DNA from 4 places in the Mesorhizobium sp. YL-MeA3-2017 genome. Region 2 is predicted to be linked to each of the others. Evidence: riboswitches for the same ligand, from Rfam matches in the RefSeq annotation. Region 2 holds a riboswitch; each other region holds the start of a gene.
The links. Region 2 has a riboswitch for cobalamin ahead of QFZ88_RS16625 (TonB-dependent receptor domain-containing protein). Riboswitches for the same ligand answer to the same signal wherever they lie in the genome.

Region 1: another riboswitch for cobalamin. It lies ahead of QFZ88_RS04400 (DUF1636 family protein); the one in region 2 lies ahead of QFZ88_RS16625 (TonB-dependent receptor domain-containing protein).
Region 3: another riboswitch for cobalamin. It lies ahead of bluB (5,6-dimethylbenzimidazole synthase); the one in region 2 lies ahead of QFZ88_RS16625 (TonB-dependent receptor domain-containing protein).
Region 4: another riboswitch for cobalamin. It lies ahead of QFZ88_RS22825 (ABC transporter ATP-binding protein); the one in region 2 lies ahead of QFZ88_RS16625 (TonB-dependent receptor domain-containing protein).

What each region holds. Positions count from the first base shown of each region.
Region 1 covers NZ_JAUSVH010000001.1:941,852-946,354, reverse strand. Annotated here, with positions in the region: gene cobN (cobaltochelatase subunit CobN) at 1-1,067, opposite strand, end outside; gene cobW (cobalamin biosynthesis protein CobW) at 1,071-2,108, opposite strand; gene QFZ88_RS04400 (DUF1636 family protein) at 2,111-2,536, opposite strand; cobalamin riboswitch at 2,570-2,775, opposite strand; gene QFZ88_RS04395 (LysR family transcriptional regulator) at 2,860-3,774, opposite strand; gene QFZ88_RS04390 (NmrA family NAD(P)-binding protein) at 3,884-4,503, shown strand, end outside.
Region 2 covers NZ_JAUSVH010000001.1:3,461,215-3,465,717, forward strand. Annotated here, with positions in the region: gene QFZ88_RS16625 (TonB-dependent receptor domain-containing protein) at 1-1,400, opposite strand, end outside; cobalamin riboswitch at 1,584-1,789, opposite strand; gene QFZ88_RS16630 (hypothetical protein) at 1,858-2,151, opposite strand; gene QFZ88_RS16635 (response regulator) at 2,701-3,372, shown strand; gene QFZ88_RS16640 (sensor histidine kinase) at 3,369-4,503, shown strand, end outside.
Region 3 covers NZ_JAUSVH010000001.1:4,613,598-4,618,100, reverse strand. Annotated here, with positions in the region: gene QFZ88_RS21760 (histone deacetylase family protein) at 1-763, opposite strand, end outside; cobalamin riboswitch at 884-1,067, shown strand; gene bluB (5,6-dimethylbenzimidazole synthase) at 1,113-1,841, shown strand; gene QFZ88_RS21750 (TetR/AcrR family transcriptional regulator) at 1,845-2,456, opposite strand; gene QFZ88_RS21745 (MFS transporter) at 2,601-3,821, shown strand; gene QFZ88_RS21740 (MFS transporter) at 3,965-4,503, shown strand, end outside.
Region 4 covers NZ_JAUSVH010000001.1:4,856,868-4,861,370, forward strand. Annotated here, with positions in the region: gene zigA (zinc metallochaperone GTPase ZigA) at 1-1,163, shown strand, start outside; cobalamin riboswitch at 1,316-1,522, shown strand; gene QFZ88_RS22825 (ABC transporter ATP-binding protein) at 1,706-2,494, shown strand; gene QFZ88_RS22830 (ABC transporter substrate-binding protein) at 2,515-3,462, shown strand; gene QFZ88_RS22835 (FecCD family ABC transporter permease) at 3,465-4,475, shown strand.

The DNA.
Region 1 (4,503 bases), 2.5 Mb from region 2:
CGGCCATCCAGCTCCGGCAGCACGACATGCATGGCAAGGTCGGCGGGCGCTAGCCCGCGCTGATTGGTTTCCCAGGCGTCACGGCGCGTGGTGGCGACGATGATCTGGAACACCGGCACGCCGGCACGGTCGAACAGCGTCTCGGTGCCGGGTTCCGCGCCGGAAGCAAAGGCGGTGGCGGTGACGATCGCCGCCGGCTTTAGCTCGCCGAACGCGGTCTCGACAAAATCGAGCGAGGTCTTGTCCTTCAAGCTGGAAACGAAGATCGGCACCGCGGCGATGCCGCGTGCCTGCAACGCTTCAGCCAAAGCATCGATAGGCGCGGCGTCGGCCGCCAGCAGCATCGAGCGGTAGAACAGGATCGGGACAACGGGGTTGTTTCCTTCTCCCCGTTCACGGGGAGAAGGTGCCCCGAAGGGGCGGATGAGGGGCGGCTCCTGCCCGTCCTTCAGACCCCCCTGCTGGGATATTCTCCCCGTGAACGGGAAGAAGGAAGCCAATCCATCCGCCACACCAATGCCCGGTTGATAAAAACCAGCCTTCGGCACTTCGACCGGCTGGGTTGCGACGACGTTCCGGCCGCAAAGCCCGGCCAGGCGTCGCACGAGCGCCGTCATGTTGGCTGCGCCGCCCTGGCGGAAATAGGAAAGCAGCGCCGCCAGCTCATCCGCGGGCAAGGTGGAGGCCTCGGTGAGCCGCAGGTCTTCATCGTGCGATTCGCCGGGCAGCAGCGCCAGCTTGATGCCCTTGGCACCCGCCACCGCGGCGAGCTGGTCGCAGCCGTAGCGCCACCAGTCGTGACCGCCGAGGATGCGCACCAGGATCACCTTGGCGTGTTGGGCCACGCTGTCGATCCACAGATCGACCGACATCGGGTGGCGCAGATCCCGCAACGCCGCCAGCCGCATCGAAGGCAGGTTGCCGGCATCCGCCTGCCAGGCCGATGCCAGTCCGGCCAGATCGCTGTCGGTGAACGACAGCGCCACCATCTCCGCCGGCTGCTGGCGCAGGTCGACTGGCTCGGCGATGTCGTCGAGCGAGGCGGAGGTGGTGGTCAGGATGTGCAAGTCTTACCCCACCAGAATACGTTCGATGGCCGGGCGGTCGAGGCCCTTCAGACCGATCACCACCAGCCGCGAGCGGCGGTCGTCGCTAGCGGTCCATGCGCGGTCGTAATAGTGGTTCACGCGCGGGCCGACCGCCTGCAGCAGGAGCCGCATCGGCTTGGCGTCGACTTCGACGAAGCCCTTCACACGCAGCACGTTTTCCTTCTCTGCGGCGTCGGCGACGCGGCGGGCCAGTTCGTCCGGATTGGCGATCGAGGGTATCTCGACGACGAAGCTATCGAAGTCGTCATGCTCGTGGTCGCCCATGCCGTCGTGATGGCTCTTGCGGTTCTCGATGTCGTCCTCGACCGCCAGGCCGAGACCGAGCAGCACGGAAGGATCGACCTTGCCCTGGGCGGTCGGCACCACCTTGACGGCGCGTGCGACGTGCTCGTCCAGCACGGCATTGGCTTTTGCCGTGCCAGCGGCGTCCATCAGGTCGCTCTTGGAAAGGATGATCAGGTCCGCGCAGGCGACCTGATCCTCGAACACCTCTTCGACCGGATCGTCATGGTCGAGCGAATCGTCCGCCACGCGCTGGGCGGCGAGCGCGTCCATGTCGGCGGCGACACGGCCTTCGGCCAGTGCCGGGCCGTCGACCACGGCGATAACGCCGTCGACGGTGACGCGGTTCTTCACGGTCGGCCACTGGAAGGCCTGCACGAGCGGCTTCGGCAGAGCGAGACCCGAGGTCTCGATCAGGATATGGTCGACCTTCGGCGTGCGCGACAGGATCTGGTCGAGCGCCGGCACGAAATCGTCGGCTACGGTGCAGCAGATGCAGCCATTGGCGAGCTCGACGATGTTTTCCTCCGGGCAGGTGTCGATGCCGCAGCCCTTGAGGATTTCGCCGTCAACGCCGACGTCGCCGAACTCGTTGACGATCAGCGCCAGCCGCTTGCCCTTGGCGTTTTCGAGGATATGGCGGATCAGCGTCGTCTTGCCGGCGCCGAGGAAGCCGGTGACGACGGTGCAGGGCACGCGGGAAACGGAAGCGGTCATGTCTAGTCCTTCAGCATGGTAAGGGGAGGGATGCGCGCGATCAGGCCGCGCTTCAGCGAATCAGGGCGGCCGCGCCATGGGATGAGGCCGTCCTCGGAGGTGACGAAAAGTTCTGCGCCGGCGACGAGGTCGGGGCCGCTTTCGGCGGTCAGGTCGCCGAAGACATAGCTCCAGCAGCCGTCGCGCAACAAGGCGGCGGAGAGCCGGCGCTTGCAGTTGCCGAGACATTCGACGGTGCGGACTTCGATGTTCCGGTTATCCTCGGCGGCGGTGCGAGTAGCCTCGGCCAGCAGCGCGCCGGCACGTGGACGCGCGTCCGAGCCGGTCTCGTCGCGGCACGAGGAACAGACGATGATGGTGACGGGCGCGGTGTCGGCGTCTGCCGCAACACCCGCCGTCTCAGCCGAAAAACTGCCGTTGCGATCCAAATCGGACTCCTTGCCCGGGACACCCGCCAGGCGTTGGGGTTTTGGTCGGACGGCAGGTCTCCTGGCTCGCGGGTCGTCGCCTCGGTGCCGCCTTCCCGGGAAATCCCAGTGGCTATCGGCCTTGGCTCGTCGCTCACAGTTGCGGGGACAGCCGCGGAGTTGAGGTTTTTGAACCTCGCACCGCATTCCCTCTTCGCTCCTCCCGGTGAAGAGAGGAGACCGTCTTTGCCGGATTTAGGCTTGGGCGGGCCGTGCTGTCAACGCATGGTTACGGCGGATGACGTCGCATGCGTGGCCATGCCAGTCCGGCGCCGATCTGGCGATCAAACCACGACGCATTCGCGATTGCGCCGTTCGATGTGTAGATTGGCGGCCAGGAAGTCGATGAAAAGCCGCGTTTTGGCGAGCGGCAGGCGAGCGGCCGGCCAGATGACATGAACCGGGACCGCCGGTTGTTCAAACGCTTCGAGGATCACCTCGATTGCGCCGCTGTCGACGAGATCCTGCACTTGCCAAAGCGGTACGCGGCCGATGCCAAGACCGACAGCGACGGCGGAATGGCTCGCCGCGGCGTTGTCGAGATGCAGCCGTCCGCTCACCTTGACGGTCATCGGTCTGCCGCCATCCTGAAATTGCCATGCACCAGCGTCACGGTCGGTGTTGCGGAAAACGCATTGATGTTCCGCCAATTCACGCGGATGCCGTGGCCTGCCATATTTGTCGAAATAGGACGGAGCGCCGAAGACCACACGGCGCATGACACCGAGCCGGAGCGCCTTCAAGTCCGAATCCGGCAGCTCGCCAATGCGGATGGCAAGGTCGAGCCCTTCCTGGGCAAGATCGACGAAGCGGTTCGAGAGGCTGAGTTCGACCTCCACCTTGGGGTGCATTTCCATGAAGCGCGCGACGATGGGGATGAGATAGCTTGGCCCGAACAATTCCGGCCCGCCGATCTTGAGCAGCCCGGAAGGTTCGGCGCTGCGATTGCCTGCCTCGGCCCTGGCCTCGGCAATCTCCGAAAGTGCCGGTTTCACGCGGCGGTAGAAATCATATCCGGCTTCCGTGGGCTGCGCCTTGTGCGTGGTGCGGCGCACGAGCTCAACGCCAACGCTTTTTTCAAGAGCTGCCAGCGAACGGCTGACCGCCTGCAACGAGCGGCCGAGATGCCGGGCAGCGGCTGAAAGATTTCCGCGTTCCACGATTGCCAGGAACGCTTCGACATCACCAAACCGATCCATACCGTTCTCCGATTTTCGAGAGACGGTATCACGAATTGGCCCTCTACCAACCGAAGGGCGAGAGACCGATGTTTCAGGACATGCGGATCCAATATGGAAGGAAAACGGGATGTCCGATGTGAACAGGAAAACCGTGCTCGTGGTTGGCGCTTCCGGCCGCAGCGGCGGCTATGTCGCTGCCGAGCTTGCCCGGCGTGGCGTCATCGTGCGGGCGTTGGTGCGCAACGAGGCTGCCGCACATTCGGCGCGGAACAATGGCGCTTCCGAAATCGTGGACGGTGACCTGCGCGATGCCGAAAGCCTCGACGCTGCGCTCAGGGGTGTCCATGGCGTCTACTATGTCGGTCCACCTTTCGTAGCGGACGAACCGGCACTCGGCATCGCCATGGTGCATGCGGCGAAACGGGCAGGGGTGGGCAAGTTCGTGTTTTCTTCGGTCATTCATCCGGCCAACGGACTGGCCAACCACGCCAGCAAATTGCCCGTCGAAGAGGCGCTGCTGCGCTCCAATCTCGACTACACCATTCTTTACCCCGCAACACTGTTCCAGAACATCGCGCCGGCGTGGCGAGCCATTGTCCGGGACAGTATGTTCGTCGAACCCTTTTCGAACACTGCGCGGCTGGCGCGGGTCGACTATCGCGATGTCGCCGAAGTGGCTGCCGAGGCTCTGACGGATGACCGGCTTGCCTATGGCTCCTTCGAGCTCGCCGCAGACGGTATGTACAA
Region 2 (4,503 bases):
GTCTGGTAGAAGGCGAGGTCGAGACTGGTGTCGGCGCCCGCCCGCCAGTTTAGCCCGACTTCGTAGGATTTGGATTTTTCCGGCTTGAGGTCCGGGTTGGAATAGCCCGGATAATAAAGCTCGTTGAAGCTCGGTGCCCTGAAGCCGGTGGCATAGGATGAGCGCAACGTGACGTCGGGCAGGATTTCATAGCTCGCGCCGACATTGTAGGTGGTGGCGCCGCCAAATTGGCCGTTGTGGTCATAGCGGATGCCGCTGTCGATCGTCAGCGCGTCGTATGATAGCGAGTATTGGCTGAACACCGCCGCCAGCGTACGCGCGGTCACGTCGAATTTGACGGTGGAATCCACCTGTTCGCGATAGGCCTCCACGCCGCTGGTCAGCACATGCGACATGGCGCCGGTGTCGAAACCCTTCTGGGTCGATGCGAAGATGCCGTAGCGGCTGGAATTGAAACGGCTGTCGCCGGCCACGCCGTCGCGGAAATTGCGGGAGCGGTCGACGGAGTTCGACAGTTCGATCGTCGAGATCCAGTCTTCGGCATGTTTGATCTCGGCGCCCAGTTTGCCGACGAAACTTGTCGTGTCGACTTCATTGGCGTCGGGATAGGAGGCGTCGTACTGGCCGCGGCTGCGCGAAATCAGCGCGTCGCCATAGATGCGCCCCCAGTCGAACTGCTTCGACAGCGAAGCGTTTATCGAGCCGAGCAGGAAGCCGTCATCGTCCGGCTCGTGGCCCCAGGCCGTCGGCGTGGTGAAATCATAGCCGCGCGTGCCGATGACGCTGCCGCCGATCGAATAGTCGACGCCGCTCGCGTTGCGGCCGCGCAAATTGCCGGACAGGGTTCCGCCCCACGGATGGCTGACGCCGGTGGTGATGGAGGCGCTGCTGTCGCGGCCGTCGGCGCAGGGGCCGCCCTGCTTGGTGATGATGTTGACGACACCGCCCATGGCGTCGGAGCCGTATTGCGCCGAATGCGCGCCCTTGGCGATTTCGATGCGTTCGATCGAATCGAGCGGGATGTTGCCGAGCGAGGCGGTGCCGGTGGTGACAGAACTCGCCCGGACGCCATTGACCAGCACCAGCGTCTGGCTGGCTGACATGCCACGCAGATAAAGATTGGCGCCGGCACCCTGACCGCCATAGGTGATGATGGAAACGCCTGTATAGGCTTTCAGCAGCGAGGGCAGATCGGGCGCGGCCGAGCGTTCGATGCTCCTGGCATCGATCACAGTCACCGAGGAAGTCGAGCGCTCCAGCGTGGTTTCGCGTCTCAGCGGTGTGGTGACCACGATGCGGTCGAGCATCGTGACGTCGCCGCGGTCATTATCGTCCTGCGCGCCGGCATGGTTCGTCGAAGCCAGCGCCACTGCGCCGGCCAGGAAAACAGTCTTTTTCACTTCCGCCCCCAAAAGGATCGACGGCGCAACGGCGCCGCAAGGTTCATCACGAACCGCAGACGGATGTGGCGATGCGAGGATTTGCGACGGGTCGCATTTCACCTCTCGGCCGTTCCGGCACGCGGCAACACTTTGTCGTGTCACCGCCACGGACGACCGCGCCTGATCACACCCCGTGATCAAGCATGGGTGACCGGAACAGGCAGGTCTCCTGACTTCCGTGTCATCGCTCTCTTCCGCCTTCCCGGTCGCGTCAGCGCCAGTGGCATCGTGGAAGAAGGCTCAACGGTTACAGTTGCGGGGGCAGTCGCGGCTTCGTCCGATTGCTCGGCCTCACCGTGTTCCCTTTTCATCCGCCTCGCGGCGGAACCAATTCCGATTCGGAAGCTAGCCATGGCCGCCCGGCGCGTCAACCGGGCCGGCGAACGAATGCCGCGATGGCAGTGATGCCGCGACCTCAGCCGTAATGGAGGCGCGGTTTCGGACCCTGGCCGACGAATTGCACGCCGACGCGGTCGTTGCGGCGCCAGCGCAGCACGGCCTCATAGGCAACGCCGTCCACCGGCACGTAGAGGCTGAATCGTTCCGGCACGACGACGTCGGCAGCCACCTTCAGTTCGGCGCCGTTGGCATGCTGGTTGCGGATGACGCAGGGGATTTCCGACGTGTGGATACTGGTGATGATCGTCGCGCCCTTGAGCACGCGTTGCCGGTGCTCGCGCTCGCGATGTTCCGTTTCCTGTTCGGACATGACCGTCTCATCACCCGGCGCCATCGGGCTGCGGCGCGTCTCAATTAGAACCCGTGCAGGTAACCATGAACACCGACAATAGACAATTGCCGCGATGTCGCGGCCAACAGCAATCTCCGATCGGGGTATCGGATTGGTGAATCGGGACCGTGTCGTTTTCAGGACTTTCGCACTGGCCTGTGCGGCAGGCGGCGGGTGGCGTAGCGACAACATCGACCCGTAACATTGTTGCAATGTGACGACGCGAAGCAGGGCGACGGCATCTGGTGCCGCAATGATTTCGAGATGAGGCCTGCAATGCGTTTGTTATCTGTGGTGTGTATCGCTGTTGTTCTGTCCGGCTGTCAGAACACACGCGATCGGGAACGCTGTCTGTCCTACGGGTTTATCGACGGAACCCCAAGCTTCTCAAGATGTCTGCAGCGATTTGACCTGGACAGGGATCGCCGGGGCGACCGCCCGTTCGACGACGAGCGCTACGAATACTGACGGCATGGACCGCGACGTGATCTCCGGCTAAAGCACACCCCTCTCAAGCAACAGTGACCAATGCACGTATTGATCGTTGAGGATGATCGCGAGCTCGCATCCTCGTTGAAGCACATCATGGAAAGCGCGATCGGGGTGACCGACGCTTTTGCGACAATCGCGGAAGCCGAGGCGGCCTTGATCGCCCATCCGTTCGATCTGGTGATCATCGACCGCCGGCTTCCCGATGGCGACGGCCTTTCGCTGCTTCCGGTGCTGCGCCGGCTGCGGCCGCGGCCCGCCACCTTGGTCCTGACCGCGCTGGACGACCCTTTCGACATCGCATCGGCCCTGGACAAAGGGGCGGACGAATATGTCGGCAAACCCTTCGAGCCGACCGAGCTCGTCGCCCGCGCCCGCGCGGTCCTGCGCCGCTACAGCCTGGACGCGCTGGGCACCACGCAGATCGGCAATCTGGTGTTCGATCTCAACCACAGATCGGCGAGTGTGGGACAGAAAGTGCTGGAGATTCCGCGCCGCGAACTGGCCATACTGGAAACCCTGGTGAGGCGCGCGGGGCGCGTCGTCCAGCGCGAGACGCTGGAATCGTCCGTCTACAACATCAATGAAGACATCGAATCCAACGCCCTGGACTCGCATGTGAGCCGCCTGCGGCGGCGCCTGCGTGAAGCCGATTGCGACGCCGTGATCAAAAGCGTGCGCGGCATCGGCTACATGCTGGTGTCGGAATGACGCGGTTGCGCCGATCCATCGCCTTTCCGGTTGCCACCCTTTTGGTCGTTGGCATGCCGATCGTCATGATATTGAGCACCGTGCTGACGCTCGCTGTTCTCGTCAGCACCAGCCTCGAGGAGCGGCTGCGCATCAACACGACCGAGCTCTCCAAGGTTCTGTCCGCGGCCATCACCTATGACGCGAGCGGACATCTCGCGCTCGACAGCAAGCGGCTTGCCACGAACATCGTCGACTTCGCCGAGGCGCAACCCACATTCTGGTATGTCATCGGAGACGGGGTCCAGACCATAACCCGCGGCACCCAACCGTCCTCGGCCCGGCGCGTCTTCGATCAGGTCCCTCAGGAGATAGGCTATTCGGAGTTCAGCTATCGGCAGGACGATCGGGACATGCTCGGCATCAGGACCGTCACGCAAGGCGGCGGGCGCAAGACCGTTGCGGTCGGTGGCATCTGGCTCTCCACCTGGGAGACGATCCTTGTAGCCCTTATAGCAGTGCGTTCGCAGGGCCTGGTCCAACTCCTCTGTCTCGTCTTGATCGCCACCACCTCGATCGCTGTTGTCGTGGTCAAGCGCTCGATCGCGAGGCCGGTGCGACGTGTCGTGGAATCGGCCGAGCAGATCGACGGCCTGCCCAATGGCCGCAGGATTTCGGACGACGATACGCCGATCGAACTGAAGCCCATGGTTGCGGCCTTCAACACCGCGCTGACGCGCATCGACACGGCCTTCGAGGCGCAGCGCAATTTCCTGGCGAACGCGGCGCACGAATTGCGCACGCCGCTGACCAAGATGCGCCTCAAGCTGGAACAGGTGAACGATGCCGAACTGCGGAGCGTGCTGGTCCGCGACACGACGCGACTGGCCTCGATCGTGACCACGCTTCTGCAGCTTGCCCGCCTCTCCGGCCAGTCGCTGGCCTTCGCGGAAATGGACCTGGCCGCGATCGCCAAGGCGGTGGTGTCCGATCAGGTGCCGATGGCGCTGAAGCGGGGTATCGAGATCGAATTGCGGACGCCGGGTCGGCTGGTGCCGGTTTCCGGGTCGGAAACGGCGATCCGGGTCGCGCTGGAAAACCTGATCCTGAATGCCGTGCGCCACGCCGCCGGCACCCGGCTGGTGATTGTCG
Region 3 (4,503 bases), 1.2 Mb from region 2:
TCTCGGCCAGCGGGTCGCGATGATGCGCGTCGAAGCCGGCCGAGATGATGACGAGATCCGGCGCGAAGGCGTCGATCGCCGGCAAGACACGGGTGCGGAACGCCTCCCGGAAGACATCGCTGCCGGTGGCTGGCGCCAGCGGCGCGTTGACGATGTTGCCGGCACCGGTCTCGTTCTTGGCGCCGGTGCCAGGGAAAAGCGGCATCTGATGCGTCGAACAGTAGAGCACCGAGGGATCGTCCCAGAAAATGTCCTGGGTGCCGTTGCCGTGGTGCACGTCCCAGTCGACGATGGCGACACGCTCGACGCCATGCTTTTCCTGCGCGTGACGCGCGGCAATCGCGGCAGTGTTGAACAGGCAGAAGCCCATGGCGGTGGTCTTTTCGGCATGGTGGCCGGGCGGCCGCGCCGCCACGAAGACATTGTCGGCATCGCCGGCGAAGACATCGTCCACCGCCGCATTGGCAGCGCCGATCGCGGTCAGCGCAGCCTGCCAGGTCTTCGGGCTGGCAGTGGTGTCGGTGTCGATCTGGGCAAGGCCGGTCGCGGGGATCGCCTTGCGCACGCGTTCGACGAAATCCCTCGGATGGCAATAGAGGATGGTCGCCTCGTCGCCCAATGGCGCCTCGCGCCGGTCGAGCGCGGCGAAAGCCTCGTCGTCGAGCACACGCTCGATGGCGCGCAGCCGGTCCGGCCGCTCCGGGTGGCCGGGCGGCGTGATGTGCTCCAGAAAGATCGGATGCGAATAAAGGCGGGTCGTCATCGCCCTATCTTATCAGCAATGGTCGTGATGGCCACGCGACAAGCGGCATGGCGCTGGGGAAAATGCCCGGCGCGTCATTTGGCGTCGGCTTCCCGGCTGTTCTTACGCCGGCAATGCGCTAAGATGACATCGCTGCCAGGTGCCCGCTGCGAGGCGGGAGAATCGGGAACACGGTGAAAATCCGTGGCGTGCCCAGCGCTGTATGGGGGACCGCTCGGCAAAGGCCACTGTTTTTCGGAACGGGAAGGCGCCGCAAGCGGGACGAACCCAAGCCAGAAGACCGGCCGGGCAGGAATGGTCATCCGCATGGACGGGCGGATGGTATGGTTCCGATCGCAAGGGAAACGCGATGCACGCCGTCCGCACTCCAGCCTCCCCCGACAATTCGTTCGAGGATTTCGAACGCGACGCCGTCTACCGCGCCATCTTCACGCGCCGCGACGTGCGCAGCCATTTCCGCCCAGACCCCATCGACGACGCCGTGCTGGCGCGGCTTCTGACGGCCGCGCATCACGCACCCTCGGTCGGCTTCATGCAGCCCTGGAACTTCGTCGTTGTCCGCGACATGGGCCGGCGCGAGGCGGTGCGCGACCTGTTCCTCGCGGCGCGCAACGAGGAACTGCCACACATCGCCGGGGAGCGGCAGGCGCTCTACCGCAAGCTCAAGCTGGAAGGCATCTGCGAAAGCGCGCTGAACCTCTGCATCACCTGCGACCGGCGCCGCAGCGAGGGCTCGCCGCTCGGCCGCTGGCACAATCCGCAGATGGATCTCTTCAGCACGGTCTGCGCCGTGCAGAATTTCTGGCTGGCGGCGCGGGCGGAAGGCATCGGCGTGGGCTGGGTCAGCATTCTCGATGCCGACGCGCTCAAGCGCCTGCTCGACATTCCCGAGCCGGTCGTGCCCATCGCCTATCTCTGCGTCGGCCATGTCCGCGAGTTCGCCGCGCGGCCGGACCTGGAGCACAGCGGCTGGGCCTCGCGGCTGCCGCTGGCCGACCTCATCATGAGCGAGACCTATGCCGGCGCCGGCGAGGAGGCGCTGAAGGCCGCCTGCGTTGCACCCGGCGCGGACCGGTAACCGTCAGGCAGCCTGATTGTCGCGCACGCGCAGCCCTTCCAGAAGCGCGCGAAAGGATTTGACCGCCTTCTTCGACGTCTCATGCGGATCGTCGGCGTTGGCGATCCACTGTGCGGCGTAAAGCGAGGCGCCGCTGACGATGCGCGCCATCGCCTCCGGGTCGATGTCGCCGACCACGCCCTCCTCCTTCAGCGCGGTGAGGTTGCCGGTTATCGAGGTGATACAGGCATTGGCATTGGGCCATTGCGACGGGTCGCCGAGGATTGCCGGACCGTCGCGCAGCACGATGCGCTGGATTTCCGGCTCCAGCGCCATTTCGATATAGCCGACATTCTCATCGACGAAGCGCTGCCAGCGGTCCGTCGCCCGGGCCGAGATGACGCACAGCCGCTCGTTCATCTCCGCGTCGAGCTCGGCGATGACGGCCTCCAGCAATCCCTTCTTGTCGCCGAAGTGATGATAGAGCGCGCCGCGGGTCAGCCCCGCCTCGGCGGTGAAGTCGTCCATCGAGGCGTTGGCGTAACCGACGGTGGCGAAGGCGCGCCGCGCCGCCGCGATCAGCTTGGCGCGCGTCTCGGCGATCATTTCGCTGCGAGGTTTGTGCGCGGTCCTCATCTGGTCGTTCCTTTTCACATACGTCGCGTATATTTTTTCACATACGCACCGCATATTAATTGACATACGCAACGTATGCAATTATCTCATTCGCATACGCCACGTATGTATGTGGCACCCCTTCGAAAATCCAGGAGTGCTCCGATGCACAATCCTTACAGCGAAATCTTCCGAACCCCGGGAACCAAGGGTTTTGCGGCCGCGGCCTTCATCGCCCGCCTGCCCATCGCCATGGCGCCCATCGGCATCGTCGCCATGCTGTCGCAGACGCGCGGCGAATATTGGCTGGCCGGCGGCGTTTCCGCCACCTTCGCCTTCACCAACGCCTTCCTGGCGCCGCAGATATCGCGGCTGGTCGACCGCATGGGCCAGACCGCCGTCGCGGTGCCGACGACGATCGTCTCGATCATCGCCTTCGCAGCACTTCTCGTCGCCACCAACCAGGACTGGCCGGCCTGGACGCTGTTCGTCTCGGCCTTCCTGGCCGCCGCCATGCCCAGCGTGCCGGCCATGGTGCGGGCGCGCTGGACCGAAATCTTCCGCGACCGGCCTGAGCTCAACACCGCCTTCGCCTTCGAATCGGCGGCGGATGAGCTCGTCTACATTGCCGGCGCCTCGCTGTCGGTCGGCCTCTCCGTCGCCCTGTTCCCGGAAGCCGGCATGCTGGCCAGCACATTGTTCCTCGCCTTCGGCATGACGGCCTTCATCCTGCAGCGCGCCAGCGAGCCGAAGGTTAGGCCGCTCGAACATGGCAGCGGCGGCTCGGCCATCGCGCTCTGGCCGGTGCGCATCGTCACCTTCGCCCTCATCTTCGTCGGCGCGATCTTCGCCACCGCCGAGGTGAGTTCGGTGGCCATCACCAAGGAACTCGGCCAACCGGGTGCTGCCAGCCTCGTCATCGGCGTCTATGCGCTGGGCTCCTTCGCCGTCGGCCTGATCGTCGGCGCGCTCAACCTGCAGGCGCCGAAGCAACGCCTGCTCGCCATTTCGCTCGCCATCATCAGCCTGACCACGTTGCCGCTGCTGGTCGCCAACACCGTGCCGCTGCTGGCAATCGCCATCTTCTTCAGCGGCGTGGCGATCTCGCCCACCTTCATCATGGCCTTCGGCATCATCGAACGCCGCGTGCCAGAAGCCATGCTCACCGAAGGCATCACCTGGGTGATGACGGGCATCGGCATCGGCATGGCGCTCGGTGCTTTCGTGGCCGGCTGGGTGGTCGACAATTACGGCGCGCAGAACGGGTTCTGGGTATCAGTGGTTGCAGGCATGATCGCCTTCGTGACAGTGCTCGCCGGCCAGAAGGCACTGGCCGGCGAAGACGAGGGCAATCTGGTATCGGCCGTGCCACAATCGGCGAAGTAAGACTGCCCCAAGCCAACGCCGGTCATTTACCGGCGAAGATGGCGGCAGTATCGAAGCCTGCTCGGTATTGACAGGCATAGCGGGCCGCCGATTGAGGCGGCTCGCATCGGTTTTGAGATATCGTCCCCTTGCAGGTCGCCAGCATGCGCAATCCCTATAGCGAAATATTCAAGGCGCCCGGCGCCAGGGCGTTTTCGGCGGCCGGCTTCATTGCCCGCGTGCCGCTTTCCATGGTCACGCTCGGCATCGTCACCATGCTTTCCGAAACCTATGGCGAGTACTGGCTGGCTGGCGCCGTCGCCGCCACCTTCGCCTTCGCCAATGCCGTGGTCTCTCCGCAGGTTTCGCGGCTCGTCGACCGCCACGGCCAACGCCGCGTCCTCATTCCGGCCACCGCCATCACCGTGGCGGCGCTGGCGACGCTGATGCTGCTGACGCATTTCAAGGCGCCATACTGGACCCTGTTCGCGGCGGCGATCGCCGCCGGTACCATGCCCAGCATCGGCGCCATGGTGCGCGCGCGCTGGAGCAACATCTACGGCGGCAACCCCAGGCTGCACACGGCCTTCGCCTTCGAATCGGTGGTCGACGAGACTATCTTCATGATCGGTCCGGTGCTGGCGATCGGCCTCAGCGTGACCGTCTTTCCCCAGGCCGGGCCGCTGGTGGCGACGCTGTTCCT
Region 4 (4,503 bases), 1.4 Mb from region 2:
GGGCGGGCAAGACGACGCTTCTCAACCACATCCTGCACAACCGCGAGGGCCGCCGCGTCGCAGTCATCGTCAACGACATGAGCGAGGTCAACATCGATGCCGCGCTCGTCCGCGACGGCGGCGCCAACCTGTCGCGCACCAACGAGCAGCTGGTTGAGATGACCAATGGTTGCATCTGCTGCACGCTGCGCGACGATCTGTTGAAGGAGGTGCGCCAGCTCGCCGAGCAGGGGCGGTTCGACTATCTGCTGATCGAATCCACTGGCGTTTCGGAGCCGCTGCCCGTCGCCTCCACCTTCGAATTCCGCGACGAGACGGGCGCCAGCCTGTCCGACGTCTGCCGCCTCGACACCATGGTCACCGTGGTCGACGCGGCAAACCTGTTGCGAGACTATTCCTCCGCCGACTTCCTGCGCGATCGCGGCGCTTCGCTCGGCGCATCCGACGAGCGCGCTCTGGTCGATCTGCTGGTCGAGCAGATCGAATTCGCCGATGTCGTCGTGCTCAACAAGGTCTCGGCCTGCGCCGCGCCCGATCGCGAACTGGCGCGCAAGATCGTCCGTGCGCTCAACCCCGAGGCCGAACTGATCGAGGCGGATTTCGGCCGCGTCCCGCTCGGCAAGGTGCTCGACACCGGCCGCTTCGATTTCGAACGCGCCGAACAGCACCCGCTCTGGTTCAAGGAGCTGAACGGCTTCAAGGACCACATGCCCGAGACCGAGGAATACGGCATCCGCTCCTTTGTCTATCGCGAGCGCCGCCCCTTCGATCCAATGAAGCTGAAGGCATTCGTCAGCCGGCCGTGGCCGGGCGTGGTGCGCGCCAAGGGTTTTTTCTGGCTGGCGACGCGGCCAAGCCATGTCGGCGAACTGAGCCAGGCCGGCGCGCTGGTCAAAACCGGCAGGCGCGGCCTGTGGTGGGCCGCAGTTCCCCGCAACCGCTGGCCCGACAGCAATGAATGGCGGGACGCCATGCTGCCCTATCTCGATCCAATGTGGGGCGACCGCCGCCAGGAACTGGTCTTCATCGGCTGCAATCCCATGAACGAGGTCCATATCCGGGCCGAGCTCGATGCCTGCCTCGTCGATTGTCCGGTCTTCGCGCCGGAGCTGTGGCGCGACATGTCCGATCCGTTCCCGAACTGGGAAGGGCAGGCGGCATGATCATCGCTTCGCTGCGCAAACTGTTCACCGCCCGGAGCCATATCGACTGCGACTGCCACCGCCCGCGCGTTCGTTATACGCCGCCCGGCGATCGGCCCGCCGCCGGCTCCGCGGGCGAGCATGAATGGCCATTGCCACGCGGCGGCCGCCCCAATAGGGTGCCCGACGATGGTTCCCCGAATCGAAAGGTCCGGGGTGAAAAGGGAACATGGTGAGGCTCTTCGGGCCGAGGCCATGGCTGCCCCCGCAACTGTAAGCGGTAGCAAAGTCCGAAATACGCCACTGGCCGACAGGCCGGGAAGGCAGGACCGAGCCGAGACCCGCGAGCCAGGAGACCTGCCATCGCAACGAGTTGACCGGACGGGGTGTGCCGGGAGGAAGCTTAGAGGGCGGCGTCTGCCGTCATCCCGGCCATCCTTCCGCGCCTGATCGAAAGAGAGATCGGTGGAAGGTATTGCTGCTCTTCGACGCAAACGCGTATGCCGCGCGGCGGCCGCGTCGGTCTCGCCACGCACCTCACGCGTCGCATCGGACGTTCTGCCATGAACGGGCCGGTTCTTCAGGCCCGCGGCCTTTGTTACCGGCCTGAAACCGGCGTCAGCCTCGTCGAGGAAGTCGGCATCGACCTGGCAGCCGGTGAAAGGCTCGCCATCATCGGCCCCAACGGCGCCGGCAAGACGACGCTTTTGCGCATGCTGTGCGGCATGCTGCGCCCGAGCCGGGGCACGGTCAGCCTCGAGGGCCAACGGCTCGACCGGCTGTCGATGGCCGAGCGGGCGCGCAGGATCGCCGTCGTCGGCCAGTCCGACCAGCCGGACCCACGCCTGTCCGTCCTCGACTATGTCGGGCTCGGTCGCATCCCGCATGCCAGCCTGCATGGCCAGGCGGACGAGCGCGACATCGTTGTCGATGCGCTTGGTCAGACCGGCCTGCTGCCGCTGCAAGCGCGCGCCATGGGCTCACTCTCCGGCGGCGAGCGCCAGCGCGCCCAGCTTGCCCGCGCCATCGCGCAGCGGCCGACCGTGCTGTTCCTCGACGAGCCGACCAATCACCTCGACCCCCGCGCGCGCGGCGAATTGCTCGAATTCGTTGCCAGGCTGGGCATCGCCGTCGTCACCGTCTTGCACGACCTGCCGCTGGTCGCGCCCTTTGCCACCCATGTCGCCGTCATGGACAAGGCGCGGTTGCGCGCGCTCGGCTCGCCGGTCGAGACGCTGACGCCCGCTCTGGTGCGCGAGGTCTTTTCGATCGACGTGTTGCGGTTCCCCCATCCGGAAGAACGGGACCGCGAACTGACGGTCTTCGACGTTCCGATCCGCCTTTCCCGCTGAACAATCCCAACGGAGTTCCCATGAAACGTCTTGCGCTTGGTCTTGCCCTCTCGCTGTTTGCATCGGCGGCTTTTGCCTTCCCGGTCACCGTCGACAATTGCGGCGTTCCGCTGACTTTCGACGCGCCGCCCAAGCGCGCGGTCATCAACGATCTCAACATGTCTGAAATGGCCTTCGCGCTGGGGCTGCAGCCCGAGATCGTCGGCCTGACCGGCATCACCGGCTGGTACAAGGTCGATGCCGCGTTCAAGGCCGCCCAGGGCGCGATCCCGGAACTCGCGCCGAAGTATCCGACGCTGGAAAACCTGCTCGCGGTCGAGCCCGATTTCTTCTTCGCCGGCTGGTATTACGGCATGAAGCCCGGCGGCGAGGTGACGCCTGATACGCTGGCCCCGCACGGCATCAAGACGCTGCTTCTCACCGAAAGCTGTATCCACGTCGACAAGAACCGCCCGGCGGCGTCGATGGACCTGTTGTTTGGCGACGTCGAGAAACTCGGCAAGATTTTCGGCAAGGAAGAGAAGGCGAACGCCCTGGTCGCCGGCTGGAAGGAAAGGCTTGGCACTATCACCGCCAAGGTCGGCAACCGCAGCGGCACGCGCGTCTTCCTCTACGATTCCGGCGAGGACAAGCCTTTCACCGCCGGCAAATTCGCCATTCCGACCGCGATGATCGAGGCCGCCGGCGGCACCAACATCATGGCTGACATGCAGACCAGCTGGGGCAACACCGACTGGGAGACGGTCGCCGCCAGGAACCCGGAATTCCTGGTCCTGCTCGACTACCAGGATGCGGCCGGCTACCGGAAGCTGATTGATTTTCTTAAAAGCCACCCGGCCATGAAGGAAACGGACGCGGTCAAGAACAACCGCTTCGTCGCCCTTCGTTATGCGGAGCTGACGCCCGGGCCGGCCAACATCGAAGCCATCGACAAGATCGCCAAGGCCATGCACCCGGAGGCTTTCTGAACGTGACGAGGTCCTACGGCGCGGCGATCGGTATTGGCGCGGCACTGATTGTCCTGCTGGCGCTGCTGTCGATCGCCTATGGCTCGACGGTCATTCCGTTGGGAGACGTGATCGCGGCACTTGCGCGCGCCGTCGGCCTCGACGCGGCCGCCGTTTCGGTGCCGGTCGAGAAGATCGTCGTCGACTTGAGATTGCCGAGGGCGATCCTCGCCATCTGCGTCGGCGCTGGCCTCGGCGTCGTCGGCGCGCTGTTGCAGACGGTGACGCGCAACGATCTGGCCGACCCGTTCCTGTTCGGCCTGTCGTCAGGCGCGGCCGCCGGCGCGGTTTCGGTCATCACCGTCTTCGGCGACCGGCTCGGCATCTGGACCTTGCCGCTTGCCGCCTTCGCCGGCGGCATCCTCACCGCGATCGTCGTGCTCTTGCTTGTCGCCCGCATTCGCGGCCAGGGGCCGGAACGGCTGATCCTCGCCGGCCTCGCCGTCTCGTTCCTGTTCACGGCGCTGACCAATTACCTGGTCTTCGCCGGCGACCAGCGCGCCGCCCATTCCGTGCTGTTTTGGACCATGGGCGGGCTCGGTCTCGCCCGCTGGAGCAATATCGGCCTGGCGCTTCTCGGCGCCACCGTCATCCTGGCCTTCGCGCTGCGCTACCATCGCTGGCTCGACGCGTTCCTGGCCGGCGAGAACACCGCCGAAAGCCTCGGCGTTCCGGTCGCCCGCTTCAGGACCTTCACCTTCCTGGCGGCCGCCTTCTCCACCGCCATCCTCGTCTCGGTCGCCGGCGTCATCGGCTTTGTCGGCCTGATGATCCCGCATCTGGCGCGCCGTTTCGCCGGACAGCTCCATCTGCGGCTGGTCATTGCCTGCGCGGTTTTCGGCGCCGTCCTGCTCCTGGCCAGCGATCTCCTGGCCCGCACCTTGCTGCCGCCGCAGGAACTGCCGATCGGCATCATCACCTCCTCGGTCGGCGCGCTCTTCGTGGTCGCGACCTTGCTGCGCAATCGGCTTTGAGGGGGAGGACCTGTCCGCCTATTCGCGA